Regions from separate parts of the Pseudomonas sp. TMB3-21 genome, predicted to be linked through region 2. Evidence: predicted binding sites of a transcription regulator. Region 2 holds the regulator's gene; each other region holds the start of a gene.
The links. The regulator FliA, encoded in region 2, starts transcription of late flagellar genes. The targets are predictions, from matches to a motif close to CTAAAGTTTNNNNNNNNNNNGCCGNTAA.
Positions count from the first base shown of each region.

Region 1: the regulator FliA is predicted to act here: its motif matches at 1,774-1,801, upstream of motA (flagellar motor stator protein MotA).
Region 3: the regulator FliA is predicted to act here: its motif matches at 2,068-2,095, upstream of ACYZTS_RS05730 (methyl-accepting chemotaxis protein).
Region 4: the regulator FliA is predicted to act here: its motif matches at 2,017-2,044, upstream of flgM (flagellar biosynthesis anti-sigma factor FlgM).

Region 1 is NZ_CM142718.1:1,063,138-1,067,347, forward strand. It holds gene motB (flagellar motor protein MotB) at 1-850, opposite strand, end outside; gene motA (flagellar motor stator protein MotA) at 854-1,705, opposite strand; gene ACYZTS_RS04995 (HDOD domain-containing protein) at 1,872-3,410, shown strand; gene ACYZTS_RS05000 (rhodanese-like domain-containing protein) at 3,453-4,210, shown strand, end outside.
Region 2 is NZ_CM142718.1:5,512,898-5,517,107, forward strand. It holds gene ACYZTS_RS25235 (chemotaxis protein CheA) at 1-142, opposite strand, end outside; gene ACYZTS_RS25240 (protein phosphatase CheZ) at 189-977, opposite strand; gene ACYZTS_RS25245 (chemotaxis response regulator CheY) at 1,000-1,371, opposite strand; gene fliA (RNA polymerase sigma factor FliA) at 1,538-2,278, opposite strand; gene fleN (flagellar synthesis regulator FleN) at 2,275-3,105, opposite strand; gene flhF (flagellar biosynthesis protein FlhF) at 3,222-4,210, opposite strand, start outside.
Region 3 is NZ_CM142718.1:1,232,950-1,237,159, reverse strand. It holds gene mdoH (glucans biosynthesis glucosyltransferase MdoH) at 1-48, shown strand, start outside; gene ACYZTS_RS05730 (methyl-accepting chemotaxis protein) at 108-2,024, opposite strand; gene ACYZTS_RS05725 (16S rRNA (uracil(1498)-N(3))-methyltransferase) at 2,275-2,982, opposite strand; gene tatC (twin-arginine translocase subunit TatC) at 2,979-3,773, opposite strand; gene tatB (Sec-independent protein translocase protein TatB) at 3,770-4,204, opposite strand.
Region 4 is NZ_CM142718.1:113,439-117,648, reverse strand. It holds gene ACYZTS_RS00730 (MFS transporter) at 1-215, shown strand, start outside; gene ACYZTS_RS00725 (flagellar brake protein) at 297-1,043, opposite strand; gene ACYZTS_RS00720 (flagella synthesis protein FlgN) at 1,136-1,603, opposite strand; gene flgM (flagellar biosynthesis anti-sigma factor FlgM) at 1,652-1,978, opposite strand; gene flgA (flagellar basal body P-ring formation chaperone FlgA) at 2,148-2,909, opposite strand; gene ACYZTS_RS00705 (chemotaxis protein CheV) at 2,993-3,925, shown strand; gene cheR (protein-glutamate O-methyltransferase CheR) at 3,972-4,210, shown strand, end outside.

The DNA of each region.
Region 1 (4,210 bases), 1.2 Mb from region 2:
CACCTTGCGCACCTTCGATGGCGGCCTGTGCTTTTCTGGTCAGCACAACGATGTCGATACGACGATTGACCGGATTGAACGGGCTTTCCCGATCAAACAGCGCCGACGACGCATAACCCACCACGCGCGCCACTTGCGACTCCGGATAACTGCCGGCCAGCAATGCGCGGCGAGCAGCGTTGGCACGGTTGGCCGACAGTTCCCAGTTACCGAAATCACCGGTACCGGTGTACGGTTTGGCATCGGTGTGGCCGCTGATACTGATCTTGTTCGGCACCGCTTTGATGGTGTCGGCCATGGCCAGCAGGATGTCTTCAAAATAAGGTTTCAAACGCGCACTGCCCGAGTCGAACATCGGCCGGTTCTCCGCGTCCATGATCTGAATGCGCAAACCGTTCGGCGTGATCTCGAATAGGATCTGATCCTTGAATTTCTGCAGCTGAGGATTCTCGTCAACCTTGTTCTGCAACTCTTGCAGCAGCAACTCGAGACGTTCCTTCTCGACCATTTCGGCCATCCCCTCGACCTGCTCGGTGTCGACGGTAACCTTGTCCGGCTGAGGCTGCGATTGCACTTCAGGATTGAGCGTGTTCTCGGGTGCCAGCGTCGGCGAGCCACCCAGGTCGATGATGTACGGCGTGCCGCTTTCGGAAAAGCCGACAGGGTCTTTGAAGTAACCGGCGATGGCTATCTTCTGTTCCGGCGTCGCGGTAGACAGCAGCCACAGCACCAGGAAGAACGCCATCATCGCCGTCGCAAAGTCCGCGAAGGCGATTTTCCAGGCCCCCCCGTGATGCCCACCGGCGATGCGCTTGATGCGCTTGATGATTATCGGCTGGTTATTTTCCATTACTTAACGTCCGCGCACCGCTTGTTCCAGCTCGGCGAAGCTAGGACGGTGTGCCGGGTAAAGAACCTTGCGACCGAATTCCACCGCCAATGACGGCGGCATGCCGGAGGCCGACGCGACCAGCGAGGCCTTGATGGCTTCGTAGATGTTCAACTCTTCCTTGGCATCGTGCGCCAGGGAAGTGGCCAGCGGACCGAAAAAGCCGTACGCCGCGAGGATACCGAAGAAGGTGCCCACCAGCGCTGCACCCACGTGCATGCCGATGGCGGCCTGGTCGCCTTCGCCCAAGGAGGCCATGGTGACCACGATGCCCAATACCGCCGCAACGATACCGAACCCCGGCAGGGCATCGGCAATACCGTTGACCGCATGAGACGGATGTTCGAGGTCTTCCTTGAGGCTGTAGAGCTCCATGTCGAACAGGCCTTCCAGCTCATGCGGGGCCATGTTGCCGGATGACATGATGCGCAGGTAATCGCAAACGAAAGAGGTCATGCGCTCATCTTTGAGCACTGACGGGTACTTGGCGAAAATCGGGCTAGCCGAGGCATCTTCAATGTCTCCTTCGATCGCCATCATGCCTTCGCGGCGGCTTTTGTTGAGGATCTCGTAAACCAGTCCCAACACTTCCAGGTAAAAGGCGTGGTTGAATCGCGAGCCGAACATGCTCAAGGATTTCTTGAGCACGTGCATGGTCATGTAGCTGGGGTTGGCCTGCAGGAATGCACCAAGGGCCGCACCACCGATGATCAGCACTTCGAAGGGCTGGACCAGGGCGGCAATCTTGCCGTGGGAGAGCACGTATCCGCCAAGCACACTCGCGAATACGACGATGATGCCGATTATTTTAGCCATAGGTAGGGGAGCACTTACTGAGTCGGGTTCAAGGTCATATTCGGAAGCTGAAAAATCTCTTCTTCTCCTTATCGGCAAAACTGCGCCAGACTATAGCCCGTTCAGGCGAAAAGCCAATTTGGCCCACTCCGGGTATCGGTAAAGCAGACGAAGATTGCGTCCAACCATGGCTAATGAAACGAACGTTACAACGCCGAAACCGAGCACACTCGAAGGCTGGATCAAGCTGCTCGACGGCGTCCGCCTGCCGGTTCCGCAAGCCAGCCACGACCGTGTTTGCAAGGCCATTGGCGACCATCGCAGTTCGCTGCGCGATATCGCCGACCTGATGCAGGAGAGCCCTGCCCTTGCGTTGAGCGTGATTCGTGAAGCCAATCGGCACACGCATGGCAGCATGACCGAACCGGCGGAAAATCTTGAAGTGGCGATCAATAGGCTCGGCCTCAAGCGCACTGAAGAACTGCTCGCACGCCTGCCGGCCCAGCCTCAATCAGAAATCCCGATCGCCCTTCGCCAACTGCAATTGATCAGCCAGCACGCGACTCAGCAAGCCAATGGTTTTTTTGCCGCCCGCCTGGCGCGGTTGTGGCAGGACATTCACTGGGGCAGCCTGCTGTTTCTTTCGCCGTTGTGGCCGATGGCGCTGACTCACCCCAAGCTGCTTGAAGAATGGGAACTGCGGGTCATTCATAAAGGTGAATCGGCGCGCAAGGTCGAGCAACAGTTGTTCGGCGTGCGTCTGCTGGCGATTTGTCAGGCACTGGTGGACGCCTGGCACTTGCCGATCTGGGTGCAGCAGGGTTATCGGCTGTTGCTCAGCGAGCAGCGTGAATTGGTCAAAGTGCTGCGCATTGCGCGTGACAGCGACCATCCGCTGCGCCAGCAGAACCGCCTCGACGACGACCCGACCCTGCGGCGCTGGCTCAATCAACCGGCCAATACCGTATTGCTGGCCAATGGCCTGGCCCTGTCGGCGCAACAGGCATGGGACAGCCCCCACAGTGAGCGCTGGCAATACCTGACCAGTCTCTACCTGCAAGTGCCGATGGACGATGTTCTTCAGCAGTTGCATCAACAAGCCGCCAACAGCGCGCGTCAACATGCGATGGCTGATCTCTGGCACCCGGCCGTTGCCCTGCTCTGGCCGACAGGCACCCATCGCGTCCATCCCGGCATGCGGCCCGCTGCGGCGCCGAGCTCTGTCGACCTGGCGCAGTGGCGCAAACAATGTGCCGAGCTGTTGGTCGAGCCGAGTCGTTTCACCAACGCCATGCACCTGACCTCCTCAGCCCGCGATGCCTTGGTGGCCTGCGGCATGCGTCGAGTGATGATTTTGATGGCCGACCGCACGCACGCCAATTTGCGTGTGCACCAGATCGCCGGTTTGCCAAAAGACGCCGCTAACCTGAATTTTGTAGTGAGCCAGAGCAAGGTGTTGCAACGTCTGCTTTCGCAACAGGCGCAGGTACGTCTGACCCCGGACAACACCGCGCAATTTTCCGCGCTGATGCCCGCCGGCCTGCGCTCGGCGTTTGCCGGCGAACACTTGCTGATGCGCTCACTGGTCAACAATGGCCGCGTGATCATGATCGTGGTGGCTGATCAGGGCGGCGGGCCGTTCTGCGAGATTACCGTGCAGGCCTTCGGCAAAACCGCGCAGTGCATCGAGAAGGCCTTGCACAGCTTTAGCCACCGGGGCCAATGACCCTGCGTTACAATCCCCACTTTTGTGCTCTGGAGACCTCACATGTCTGACTTCTCTGGCTTGGCCCTGGTGATCGAGCCGAGCGACCTGCTCGCCCGCCTCGACGCCCGCGAGCTGATTCTGGTCGACCTGACCAGCAGCGCCCGCTATGCCGAAGGACATATTCCCGGCGCGCGTTTTGTTGATCCCAAACGCACGCAGCTCGGCCAGTTGCCGGCGCCCGGCCTGATGCCTCCGCCGGCCGCTCTCGAAGCGCTGTTCGGTGAACTGGGCCACCATAAGGACGCGGTCTACGTGGTCTATGACGACGAAGGCGGCGGTTGGGCGGGCCGGTTCATCTGGCTGCTGGATGTCATCGGCCACAAAAATTACCATTATGTGGATGGCGGCCTGCTCTCGTGGCTGGCGGAAGGCTTGCCACTGTCGACCGAAGTGCCTGCCCCGGCCGGTGGCCCAGTGAGCCTGACCCTGCACGACGAACCCACCGCCACTCGCGAATACCTGCAAAGCCGTCTTGGCGCTGCCGACCTGGCCGTGTGGGATGCTCGCGGGCCGCTGGAATATTCCGGTGAAAAAGTCCTCGCCGCCAAGGCAGGGCACATTCCCGGCGCGGTCAATTTCGAGTGGACCGCCGGCATGGATCAGGCGCGCCAACTGCGCATTCGCACCGACATGCCGCAGATCCTCGACCAACTCGGGATCAGCAAAGACAAAGAAATCATTACCCACTGCCAGACCCATCATCGCTCTGGCTTCACTTATCTGGTGGCCAAATCCCTCGGGTATCCGCGGGTCAAAGG
Region 2 (4,210 bases):
AACCGCGAAAAATTGCATTGAGCAGATCCGCATCATCCGGTCGGCTTTCCAGCTCGACCAACTGTTCGGACAGCTGCTCTAGAATCTCGCCGGCCTCAACCAGGAAATCCTGAAGGATCTCTTCATCGGCGCCGAAGCTCATTAAGGGGGTGCTCCTACAGGTCTAAAAACCTAAAAAACCTAAAATTCTAAAACCCTAGGCTGGATAGCAAATCGTCCACATCGTCCTGACCGGACACAACGTCTTCTCTTTTATCGGCATGAATCTGCGGACCTTCACCCTGAGAGAGATGTTTTTGCGGATCTTTTTCTTGAAGCATCGCATCACGGTCATGTTCGATGCCCGCGAAGCGGTCCACCTGACTGGCCATGAGCACGAGCTTGAGCAAATTGCTTTCAACTTCGGTGACCAGCTGGGTCACACGCTTGATCACTTGGCCGGTGAGGTCCTGATAATCCTGAGCAAGCAGGATGTCGTTGAGGTTGCTCGCTACCACGCGATTGTCAGCGCTGCTGCGTGTCAGGAAACCGTCGACTCGCCGGGCCAGTTCGCGGAACTCTTCAGCCCCGACCTCTCGACGCATGAACCGTCCCCAATCCGCGCTCAGCGCCTGCGCTTCTTCGCTCAGGCCGTTGACCAGTGGCGTGGCGTTTTCAACCAGGTCCATGGTGCGGTTGGCGGCGGCCTCGGTCAGCTTGACCACATAACCCAGACGCTCGGTGGCGTCTGTTATCTGGGACACTTCCTCGGCTTGCGGCATGTGCGGGTCAATCTGGAAATTGACGATCGCGCTGTGCAGCTCGCGTGTGAGTTTGCCCACTTCCTGATACAGGCCGCGGTCACGGGTCTGATTGAGCTCATGGATCAATTGCACCGCGTCGCCGAACCTGCCTTTTTCAAGGCTTTCGACCAGCTCGACCGCGTGTTTTTTCAGGGTCGATTCAAAATTACCCTGTGAAGATTCGTTGTTGTCCATAGCTCCCCCGTGGCGCCGTCTCTCAGCCAATGCGTTCGAAAATCTTCTCGATCTTGTCTTTCAACGCCTGGGCCGTGAAGGGCTTGACCACATAGCCGTTAACACCGGCCTGGGCCGCTTCGATGATCTGCTCGCGCTTGGCTTCAGCGGTCACCATCAGCACCGGCAGGTGCTTGAGCTTTTCATCGGCGCGCACGTGGCGCAGCAGGTCGATACCGGTCATGCCAGGCATGTTCCAGTCTGTTACCAGAAAGTCGATGCTGCCGCTGTTGAGAACCGGAATGGCGGTGGTGCCATCGTCAGCCTCGACCGTGTTGGTGAACCCAAGGTCACGCAACAGGTTTTTTATGATCCGCCGCATCGTTGAGAAGTCATCAACGATGAGGATTTTCATGTTCTTGTCCAATTCGACCTCCAAGCAGTCTTAAACGCGCCCAGCACCTGGGCGCGCCACTTCAATCAATCCGGCAAACACTCGATGACTGTCTGGAGCACAGCAGATCGCGACCGGCGCGGTTAAACACCACACCAGCCACGTTCGCAGTGTCCCCACACTGCCTTCAGCGCGCTCGCCACTCCCCCAAACGCCCCCGCAAACGGGCCGCGCACTGGCTGTGTAACTGGCTGACCCGGGATTCACTGACCCCCAGGACTTCGCCGATTTCCTTGAGATTCAGCTCTTCGTCGTAGTACAGCGCCAACACCAGCCGCTCACGCTCCGGCAAGTTGGCAATGGCATCCGCCAGCGCCGCCTGGAAGCGTTCATCTTCCAGGTCGCGTGACGGCTCCATGTGTGCACTCGCGCCGTCCTCGTGCAACCCTTCGTGTTCGCCGTCCTGCAACAGGTCGTCGAAACTGAATAAACGGCTACCCAGGGTGTCGTTCAAAATCCCGTAGTAATCGTCGAGACTCAATTGGAGTTCGGCCGCAACTTCGTGATCTTTAGCGTCACGACCGGTTTTAGCTTCAATCGAGCGAATTGCGTCGCTGACCATGCGCGTATTGCGGTGGACCGAGCGAGGTGCCCAGTCGCCCTTGCGCACTTCATCGAGCATCGCGCCGCGGATTCGAATGCCCGCGTACGTTTCAAAACTTGCGCCTTTGCTGGCGTCGTATTTGGTCGACACTTCGAGCAGGCCGATCATCCCGGCCTGAATCAGATCTTCTACCTGGACACTGGCTGGCAGACGCGCCAGCAAGTGATAGGCAATGCGCTTGACCAGTGGCGCGTAACGCTCGATCAACTCGTACTGCGCGTCAGGTGCCGACTTCTTGTAAACGTTGTAACCGGTAGCTGTCATAGCACGGGTCCTGCGGTCTGTTGCACGAGGCGCTCGACGAAAAACTCCAGATGCCCACGAGGGTTGGCAGGCAACGGCCAGGTATCGACCTTTTGCGCGATCGCCTTGAAAGCCAGGGAGCATTTGGAACGCGGGAACGCTTCGTAAACGGCGCGCTGTTTTTGCACCGCCTTGCGCACGCTTTCGTCATACGGCACTGCACCGACGTACTGCAAAGCGACGTCGAGGAAGCGGTCTGTGACTTTGGTCAACTTGGCGAAAAGGTTGCGCCCTTCCTGCGGGCTCTGGGCCATGTTGGCCAGGACGCGGAAGCGGTTCATGCCGTAATCGCGGTTCAGCAGTTTGATCAGCGCGTAGGCGTCCGTGATCGAGGTCGGCTCGTCGCACACCACCAGCAACACTTCTTGCGCGGCGCGAACAAAACTGACTACCGAGTCACCAATACCCGCAGCGGTGTCGATGACCAGCACATCGAGATTGTCGCCGATATCGCTGAACGCCTGGATCAGGCCGGCGTGTTGCGCCGGGCTCAGATGAACCATGCTCTGGGTGCCGGACGCGGCAGGGACGATGCGAATTCCGCCAGGCCCTTGCAACAATACGTCGCGCAGTTCACAGCGGCCTTCGATCACGTCGGCCAGAGTACGTTTGGGTGTCAGCCCCAACAGAACGTCGACGTTCGCCAGCCCCAGATCGGCGTCCAGCAGCATGACGCGCCGGCCGAGCTCAGCTAGAGCCAGGGACAAGTTCACTGACACGTTAGTCTTGCCGACGCCACCTTTGCCGCCGGTCACCGCGATCACCTGTACGGGATGCATGCTGCCCATGTTATTTCTTTACCTTGTCTTGCATAGACGGAGGCCACATTACTGGCTGCGCGTTCACAAATGGAACAATGCATGGCAGACCATCGATGTAGGTACGAAAACTGTTCATTATCACCTCAGCCAACCCGCTTGGTCGGACTGTGGTAGAGGTCAGCGAACATGTCAGCCATGGCTTCTTCGCTGGGTTCTTCCTGCATTTGCACGCTGACGGCGCGGCTGACCAGTTGATGACGGCGCGGCAGATGCAAATCATCCGGAATCCGCGGTCCGTCGGTCAGGTACGCCACCGGCAATTCATGACTGATGGCCAGGCTCAACACCTCGCCCAGGCTCGCCGTCTCATCCAGTTTAGTCAGAATGCAGCCAGACAGGCCGCAACGCTTGTAACTGTGATAAGCGGCGGTTAGAACCTGTTTCTGGCTGGTGGTTGCCAGGACCAGATAATTTTTTGATTTGATGCCACGACCGGCCAGGCTTTCGAGTTGCATGCGCAGTGCCGGATCGCTGGCCTGCAGGCCGGCGGTATCGATCAGCACTACACGTTTGCGCAGCAACGGCTCCAGCGCCTGCACCAGCGACTGGCCCGGATCAACGTGAGTGACCGACACATTGAGAATCCGACCCAGCGTCTTCAGCTGTTCCTGGGCACCAATGCGATAGCTGTCCATGCTGACCAGCGCGATGCTCTGCGCGCCGTACTTGAGCACGTAACGGGCCGCGAGTTTGGCCAGCGTGGTGGTTTTGCCCATGCCGGCAGGGCCGACCATGGCAATCACACCGCCCTCTTCCAGAGGCTCGACGTCCGGGGTGGCGATCATTCGCGCCAGGTGCGCCAGCAACATGCGCCAGGCCTGACGAGGTTCTTCAATTCCGGTAATCATCTCGAGCAGATCGCGCGACAACGGGCCGGACAAGCCGATGCGTTGCAAGCGACGCCAGAGGTTGGCCTGCGCCGGACGGCTGCCCTGCAGCTGATTCCAGGCCAGCGAACCAAGTTGTACTTCCATCAGTTCGCGAAGGCTGTTGAGTTCGAAACGCATCGAGTCGAACGCCCGTGGATCAACACCGGTTGCGGCGGCAGGGGCCGGCGCAGGACGACGCGGTT
Region 3 (4,210 bases), 1.4 Mb from region 2:
CCGCTGCTGCCACTCAGACCTATAAGTGCTCAGCCTCAGTTGGCATGAAGAAAATGAAAAACCCCGCGAAAGCGGGGTTTTTTTTGGCTGATTATCTTTGAATCACTTCAAACCTTGAACCTGCCCACCAGCGTCTGCAAATGCGTACCCAACCGCGCCAACTCAATGCTGGAAGCCGCCGTCTCTTCGCTGGCGGCCGAGGTCTGCTCGGACACATCACGGACATTCAGCACGCTACGGTTTATCTCCTCAGCTACTGCGGTCTGCTGTTCAGCAGCGGCGGCAATCTGCTGGTTCATCGACTGAATCGCCGATACCGTGCGCGTGATGTTTTCCAGTGAGCCGCCGGCCCGACGGGTCAGCTCGACGCTGCTGTCGGTCAGGGTACGGCTGTTGTCCATGATGGTCGCCACTTGCTGGGTGCCGGTTTGCAGGCCGATGATGAGTTCTTCGATTTCCTCCGTGGATTTCTGTGTGCGCTGGGCGAGGCTGCGGACTTCGTCGGCGACCACCGCAAAACCGCGTCCAGCCTCACCGGCGCGCGCTGCTTCAATCGCCGCGTTGAGCGCCAGCAGGTTAGTCTGCTGGGCCACGGATTTGATCACGTCGAGGACGCTGCCAATCTTGTCGCTCTCGCGCTTGAGATGCCCCATGGCTTCGGTGGAGTTGCCGACTTCGAGCGCCAGACGCTCGATTTGTGCGATGGCTTCACCCACCACTTTGTCACCCTCGCGGGCTTGCTGATCTGCAGCGGCAGCCGCTTCGGACGCTTCTTCGGCGTTGCGCGCGACTTCCTGCACGGTGGCGGTCATTTCGTTCATGGCAGTCGCGACCTGATCGGTCTCGATCTTCTGGCTATTGACCCCGGCGCTGGTCTGCTCGGTCACGGCGGACAACTCTTCGGCCGCGCTGGCGATCTGGGTGACACCCTCGCCGATCCCGCTGATCAGTACGCGCAGGCCTTCCGTCATGCTCTGGATCGCGCGTTGCAACTGGCCGAGTTCGTCACGGCGTTGCGACGCCAGGTTGTGCGTCAAATCGCCGGCCGCGATGCGCTCGGCCACCTTAAGCGTTTCGTTCAGTGGCGTGACGATCTGGCGAGTGATGAACCATGCCGCGAAAAGGCTGATAACCAGCGCCAGGCCGGTGGCCCACATCAGCATGTTCTTGGCATGGGCCGCGTCGGTATCACGCACGACGGTCTGTGAAACCGTGAGTTTCGTGCTGGCATCAATCAGGACATCGCCTTGCGCGCTCATACTTTTGAGGGCGGCGGCATTGGCGGTTTGGGAGTCGCGGAACTGGCTGACGGCGGCGCGATAAGTCTTCAACGATTCGCCGGACTGTTGCAGGTTGGCGGCGAATTCCTCCGGAAGACTGGTCGTCAGGCTGCTGAGGGTTTTCAGCGCAGCGTCGATAGCGTCGAGGGCCGGTTGTTCAGCGTCGGCCCGGCCGCTATAGGTGTAGCCACGGACCTGGTAGCGCGCTTGCTGCAGTTGTTTGCTCAGGTCGACCACGCTGTTGAACTGCGCAATGTTGTCGCCTTGCAGCATGGATTTCTCGATCTCCGCGATCTTCGCCACGGCATTATCGGCAGCAGCGCCGAGCTTGCTGCGGGCGTCTTCACGCTGTGCGCTGGCCTGTGTCATCGCGCCGAACGCACGCTTGTATTCGCTTACGGCGGCCAGTTGCTGGTCAATCAAAGCGATGTCTGACGGTTGTTCGATCAGCGTGCGTGCGGTATTCAGTCCGCTGTCGAGTTTACCCAGTAGCTGATTGACCTCCTCAGGGCCCTGTTCGCCACGGCGCATTTCGTAAGCCTGGCGGGCGATGCGCAGCTCTTTGCTGAGGTCGTTGAGGCTGGAGATAAAGCCCAGCTTGTCACCGCGGCTCATCACCTCGCCTAAACCGGTCCAGCCGGTGAAGGTGATCAATAACGTCAACAGCAGCACCAGACCGAAGCCGATCCCCAGTTTGCGATTAACGCTGACGTTTCCCAGTTTCTCGGCTAGCCATCCGTACATTGCTGCAACTCCCACAGACCACAAATTGGTTTTTATGGAAGCTGTATCGGCCCATGGGTGGGATTCTGTAGAAAGTCCCCGGACTTCACGACGGACGTCATCCTTGTAGCAGCTGGCGCAGCCTGCGTTCGGCTGCGCAGCAGCCGTCTAACCCTGATTGCACAATTTCCCTGAACCACTACAGAGGTGGACAAAAGACTGCTGCGCGGCCGGACGCAGGCTGCGCCAGTTGCTAAAGGTATTGAGATAGTCAGAACAGGCGAGCGAGCAACGCGGTGACGGCGGTTTCGACGCGCAGGATGCGTTCGCCCAGTTGCACCGGCTGAAGGCCGGATTTGCCCAGCAGGTCGATTTCGTAAGGAATCCAGCCGCCTTCCGGACCGATGGCGAGGGTCACAGGTTCGTCCAGCCCGCGCGGGCAGGGCGGGTACTTGCCAGGGTGGCCGACCAAACCGAGCGTGCCTTCCGCCATCGCCGGCAAGCGATCCTCAACGAACGGTTTGAAGCGCTTCTCGATGACGATTTCCGGCAGCACGCTGTCTCGCGCCTGTTCGAGGCCCAGTATCAACTGCTCGCGAATTGCCTCGGGCTCAAGGAACGGCGTCTGCCAGAAGCTCTTCTCGACGCGATAGCTGTTCACCAGCACGATGCGCGGCACACCCATGGCCGCGACCGTCTGAAACACCCTGCGCAGCATTTTCGGGCGTGGCAGGGCCAGGATCAGCGTCAGTGGCAGCTTGGCGGGTGGTGACTGATCAAGCGTGACGCGCAGTTCGGCTTCATCGGCGGCCAGGTGTAGCACTTCAGCCGAGCCCATCAGGCCGCCGATGCGCCCGACGCGCATGCTGTCCCCGACTTCGCAGCGATGGACTTCCTGCATGTGCGTCAACCGTCGATCCCGCAGGATCACCCGGTCAGCCGCAATGAAATCGGCCTCTTCGAGCAGCAGCAGGTTCACGCTTGAGTCGCAGGAGGCTGATCGTTGGGGTCGTCGACCGGCTGATCGTCAGGATGATCACCGCGTTTGCTGATCAGACTGCTAAACAGGATGCCGATCTCGAACAGCATCCACATCGGCACCGCCAGCAGCGTCTGCGAAAAAATGTCCGGCGGGGTCAGGATCATGCCCACCACGAAGCAACCGATGATCACGTAGGGGCGAATCTTCTTCAAGTAGGCGACATTGACCACGCCGATCCATACCAGCAAGACCACGGCCACCGGAATCTCAAAGGCGACGCCGAAGGCGAAGAACAGCGTCATGACGAAATCGAGGTAGCTGGCGATGTCAGTCATCATTTCCACGCCGGCCGGGGTGGCGGCGGCGAAGAACTGGAAGATCAACGGGAAAACCAGGTAATAGGCGAACGCCATGCCGGTGTAGAACAGCAGAATGCTCGACATCAGCAGCGGCACCGCAATGCGCTTTTCATGCTTGTACAGGCCTGGCGCGATGAAGCCCCAGATCTGATGCAGGATCACCGGAATCGCCAGGAACAGCGAGACCATCATGGTCAGCTTCAACGGCGTGAGGAACGGTGACGACACATCGGTAGCAATCATCGTCGCGCCGGTGGGCAAATACTGGCGCAACGGCGTGGAGACAAAGGTGTAAATCTGCTGGGTGAAGGCGAACAGCCCGGCGAAAATGATGAAGATCGCCGCTACGCAGCGCAGCAGTCGAGTACGCAGTTCGGTGAGGTGCGACACCAGCGGCATGTGCTGGTCGTTTTCAGGAAGGTCGCTCATGGGGCTCGCGGCGGCAAAGGGGTATCGTGAGGCGCCGGGGTGACGGGCGCGGTGGAGGGCGCTGAGGGCGCGGGTTCAACAGCGGTCACCACCGGCGCCGTGACAGGCGCAGCGTCAGGTTTCGGCGCGTGAATGGTCTGCGGGGCCACGGGCTCGACCGGTGGCACCGGCGTGGGCTCCTGCTGAGTCGGCGTGAAAATCTTCCGCGCCTCCTGCTCCAGCGACAGAATGTGTTCGTTGTGCAGTTGCCGACGGATCTCGTCAGCACCGATTTCACGCTCAACTTCCTGTTTGATCGCGTTGAAGCTGCGCTTCAGACGGCCGACCCACAGGCCGGCTGTGCGCGCAGCACCCGGCAGACGCTCAGGGCCCAGCACCAGCAGGGCGATGAGGCCGACGAGCAGCAGTTCAGAGAAGCTGATACCAAACATTAGTCA
Region 4 (4,210 bases), 290 kb from region 2:
ATCACGTCGCCATGCCGGACAGCATGTCGAGTTCGCCGCTGGTGGCCTGCCTCGACCCGCGGGTTGATGAGCAAGTGGTGCACGAGCAGATGCATAACCCTGTTGAGCCGGAACCAGAGCCGGAGCCAGAGCCGGAACCTGCGCCCGAGACAGAAACGCCGCCGGAAGACCCGGACGCGGGGCGCGAGCAGAGTTTTACCGAGGCCAGGCCTTAACCTGCTGGCGTGATAAAAGCGAAGGCATAAAAAAACGGGCAGTCACCGCAAGGGACTGCCCGTTTTTGATGGAGCTGCGTATCAGAAGTCGTCTTTGTCGAAGCGTCGTGCTTCACGCTGCAACTGGTAGACGAAACGCTCGACTTGACGCTGCACCAGGCCGCTCATGTTATGAAAACGGATGCCGGCGAAGGTGGTGGAGATTTTTTCTTCAAAGTGCAGATAACGCAACTCGACCGGAGCACTCATCTTGCCAAACGGCAGGTCAACGGCGAAGCGGTCGTAAACCTGACCAAGCTGCAAACTGCTGGTGATGTCACCCTCGAAACGCAACTTGCAACCGGTAGCCGAGATGTCGAGCAGCTTGCCGCTGATGGGTTTCTTCAGCTTCTCGCCGTCCAGATCGACGCTCACCAATTGCGCGAGTTTCAACGCTGCGCGAAACGCATTGCGACGTTGGTGGTAAACCACCTCGTCAGGCAAAGGCCCGCGGTAGCAGCGACTGTCGCCCGATTCATCGAGGCTCAAGGGGCCGTTGCTGTCCCAGGCGATGCGCACACCGTCGTGAAAACCTTCGACCTTGAACGGTTCGCCGGCCAGCAAAAAGCGTTCGCCATCACGCGGGATCATTTCATCGAAAGCGATGGTGCCACTGTCCCGGTCAACATCAACCAGATAGCTCTGGAAGCGATGGGTACGCTCCAGAAAGGTGATGATCAACGGGTCATGACTGTCTTGCAGCTGGCGCAGGTTGCCGGAGATTTCCAACGGTGTGCTAAGCACCTTGGGTGGCTGCGGCGCATCTTCCGCGTTGAGGGCATTGGACACGGTTCATCAATCTCCAGACAGAATAAGACTACGGCTGGCCAGTATATTGCCAGCAAGTGTCGCGTCTTGATAGGGCGAGGGCAATAGCAGCTTCAAGCCTGGCTGAGCGGCCGAGGCTTCGACAGCTTGGCGGTAGATCCACGGGCATCATAAAGTGCTGGCGGTTCACCGCCGGTGAGGATTTTCAGCTGATTGGCGGTCGCCGCCTGCTGGACCAGAATCGATTGGCCGTTGTTGCCGTTTGCGGCCTGGCATTGAGCCAGAAGATCCGTCAACACGTCACTCTGCGCCAATAACTGATCGCCGATGCTCGACTGGCTGGCGAGTTGCTCCAGACCACTGCGATCGGTCGGCAGGTTGAGACTGGCGAGGAGTTCACTGCGCTTGCGGCCATGCTGTTCAAGCAGAATGATCATTGCCTGCTTCTGCGCCAGAATTTCTTCGAGCAAAGGCATGTCGCGACCGTGCAAGGCGATGGATTCGGTTTGCAATAACTCCAGCAAATGTTGCGCTGGAGCAAAGTCGTCGGTGATCAGTTGCAGTAGATTAGTGTCGTGCATGGCTGGCCTTGGGGTTTAAGCGTCCAAAAGCCTGGCGCAGGCGGTGGCCTAGCGCTGGGCTTCGAAGTTGAGCAGTTTGCTGGCTACACGGTTGCTGTCGACTTTATAGCTGCCATCGGCAATCGCGGCTTTCAACTCGGCCACACGGGCTTTGTCTACGGCGGGCTGATCGCGCAGCTTGTCAGTGACCTTCTGCAACTGTTGAGCCTCATTGCTGAGGTGTACCGATTCCCCGCTCTTGGTGGCATTGGCCTGTTCGGCCGGGGTAGTCAGCGGCGCGGATTTGCCTGCTTCGGCAACGTCCTTGGTGGCGCTGGTACGTGTAGTGCCCGTTAGTGGCGAGGAGCTGTTTAAACGGCTGAAATCAATGACCATGATCGTAAAAACCTCTAGGTATTTGGACGCTTGCCATGTTTTCGGCTCTCCCTTGGAAAACTTTAGGCCCATTTTTCAAGAAATGAGCCCGCACGCGCCAGCAATTCTCTGCATAGGCACAGTTTAGGGAACAGCCTCGGGCAACGCCACTTTTCACCGGCAGAGAATCCTACATGGACACTTCCACTTGGCCAGGCGCGGTGACCTGCGCCTTGATGACTCGCTTGGAGTTGAGGTTTTTTACGCGAATCTGCTCGCTCATGCCACCGTTGGCCATGGCCTCGCCGGGCATGCGCACGCTGAGCGTGCCGCTGCGGGCGGTGATCACTACCTGATCGCCTTTGCGAATGACTTCGGCCTGCTCCAGGTGGACCAGCGTAATGACCTGATCGGCGACCATTGGTCGGGTCAATCGTTGCCCGATCGCCTGGTCCAGCGTGGTCAGGTAGCCCTGACTGATCAGGCTGATGTCGCGTTCACGCATCCCGACATCTTCGGGCTGAACAATATCGGCACGTCTTAACGGACGAGTGGTCGTCACAATCTCTCGAAACAGGCGGACTTGAGCGGGTACGAACACCGTCCAGGGCGAGGCACCCTCGCAGCGAACCTTGACCGTTACCCGTCCCAGTGGCTTCGCCGGACTCTCCAGAGACGCTGTCAATTCCTTGTCGCACATGGGCATGCGCAACCTTGGATCAAGCTGGTTGACCTGTATCTCGTAGCGGCCTTCCGTTTGACTGGTTGCCAGATAGTCCTCTACGGTGAATTCAAGAAAGCCCTGGGTCACGCCGATAAGCATATCAGGCAAGGTAACCGCGTCAGCATGGGCAGGGCTGCCAGCGTTGAACAGGCAGACGGCCGACATCGCACAGAGCAATCTGCGCAAGGTTGATGTCAGGCGTCGGAAAAATGTCGGTTCTGAGTTCATACGGGTTAAAAAGCAAGCGCCGTGCCGTTTAGTGATGAATGTGCGTCGCAACACACTTAGAGCGTTGATGTAGGAGTCTGGGCATGGCTGGGGTAATGGATTCAGTAAACCAGCGCACGCAACTGGTGGGGCAGAATCGCCTTGAGCTGTTGTTGTTCCGTCTGGACGGGCAGCAGCTGTACGGGATCAACGTGTTCAAGGTTCGCGAGGTGCTGCAATGCCCCAAGCTGACCCTGATGCCCAAGTCCAGTCCCGTCGTGTGCGGTGTGGCCAGTATCCGGGGGGCGACCATTCCGATCCTCGATCTGGCGATGGCGACCGGTTCGGGTGCACTGAAAGATCAAAGCAATCCGTTCGTGATCATCACGGAATACAACACCAAGACGCAGGGTTTCCTGGTGCGCTCGGTGGAACGTATCGTCAACATGAACTGGGAAGAGATCCATCCGCCGCCCAAGGGCACCGGGCGCGATCACTACCTGACGGCGGTGACTCGGGTCGACAATCAGTTGGTCGAAATCATCGACGTCGAAAAGGTGCTGGCCGAAGTAGCGCCAACGCCGGAAGCGATTTCGGTGGGTGTGGTCGATGTCGAAACCCAGCACAAGGCGTTGTCGTTGCGGGTATTGACGGTCGATGACTCTTCAGTGGCACGAAAGCAGGTCACGCGTTGTCTGCAGACAGTCGGTGTCGAAGTGGTGGCGCTGAACGACGGTCGGCAAGCGCTGGATTACCTGCGCAAGCTGGTTGACGAGGGCAAGAAGCCGGAAGAAGAGTTCCTGATGATGATTTCCGACATCGAGATGCCGGAAATGGACGGGTACACACTCACGGCTGAAATCCGCAGCGACCCACGCATGCAAAAATTGCACATCATCCTGCACACTTCGTTGTCGGGCGTGTTCAATCAGGCGATGGTCAAGAAAGTCGGAGCCGATGACTTTCTCGCCAAGTTCCGTCCTGATGACCTGGCATCCCGGGTAGTCAACCGGATCAAAGCAGCAGATAACAGCTAGGGACCTTCTGTCCCTGGCGGTCAACACGATTTAAGAGGCGGCATCTTTGTCTACGGGTAATTTGGATTTCGAACAGTTCCGGGTCTTCCTGGAAAAAGCCTGTGGCATTCTGCTCGGTGAAAACAAGCAGTATCTGGTCTCGAGCCGTCTCAACAAACTGATGGAGCAGCAAGGCATCAAGTCGTTGGGTGAGTTGGTTCAACGCATCCAGACCCAGCCGCGCAGCGGTTTGCGCGAGATGGTGGTGGACGCCATGACGACCAACGAAACCCTGTGGTTTCGTGA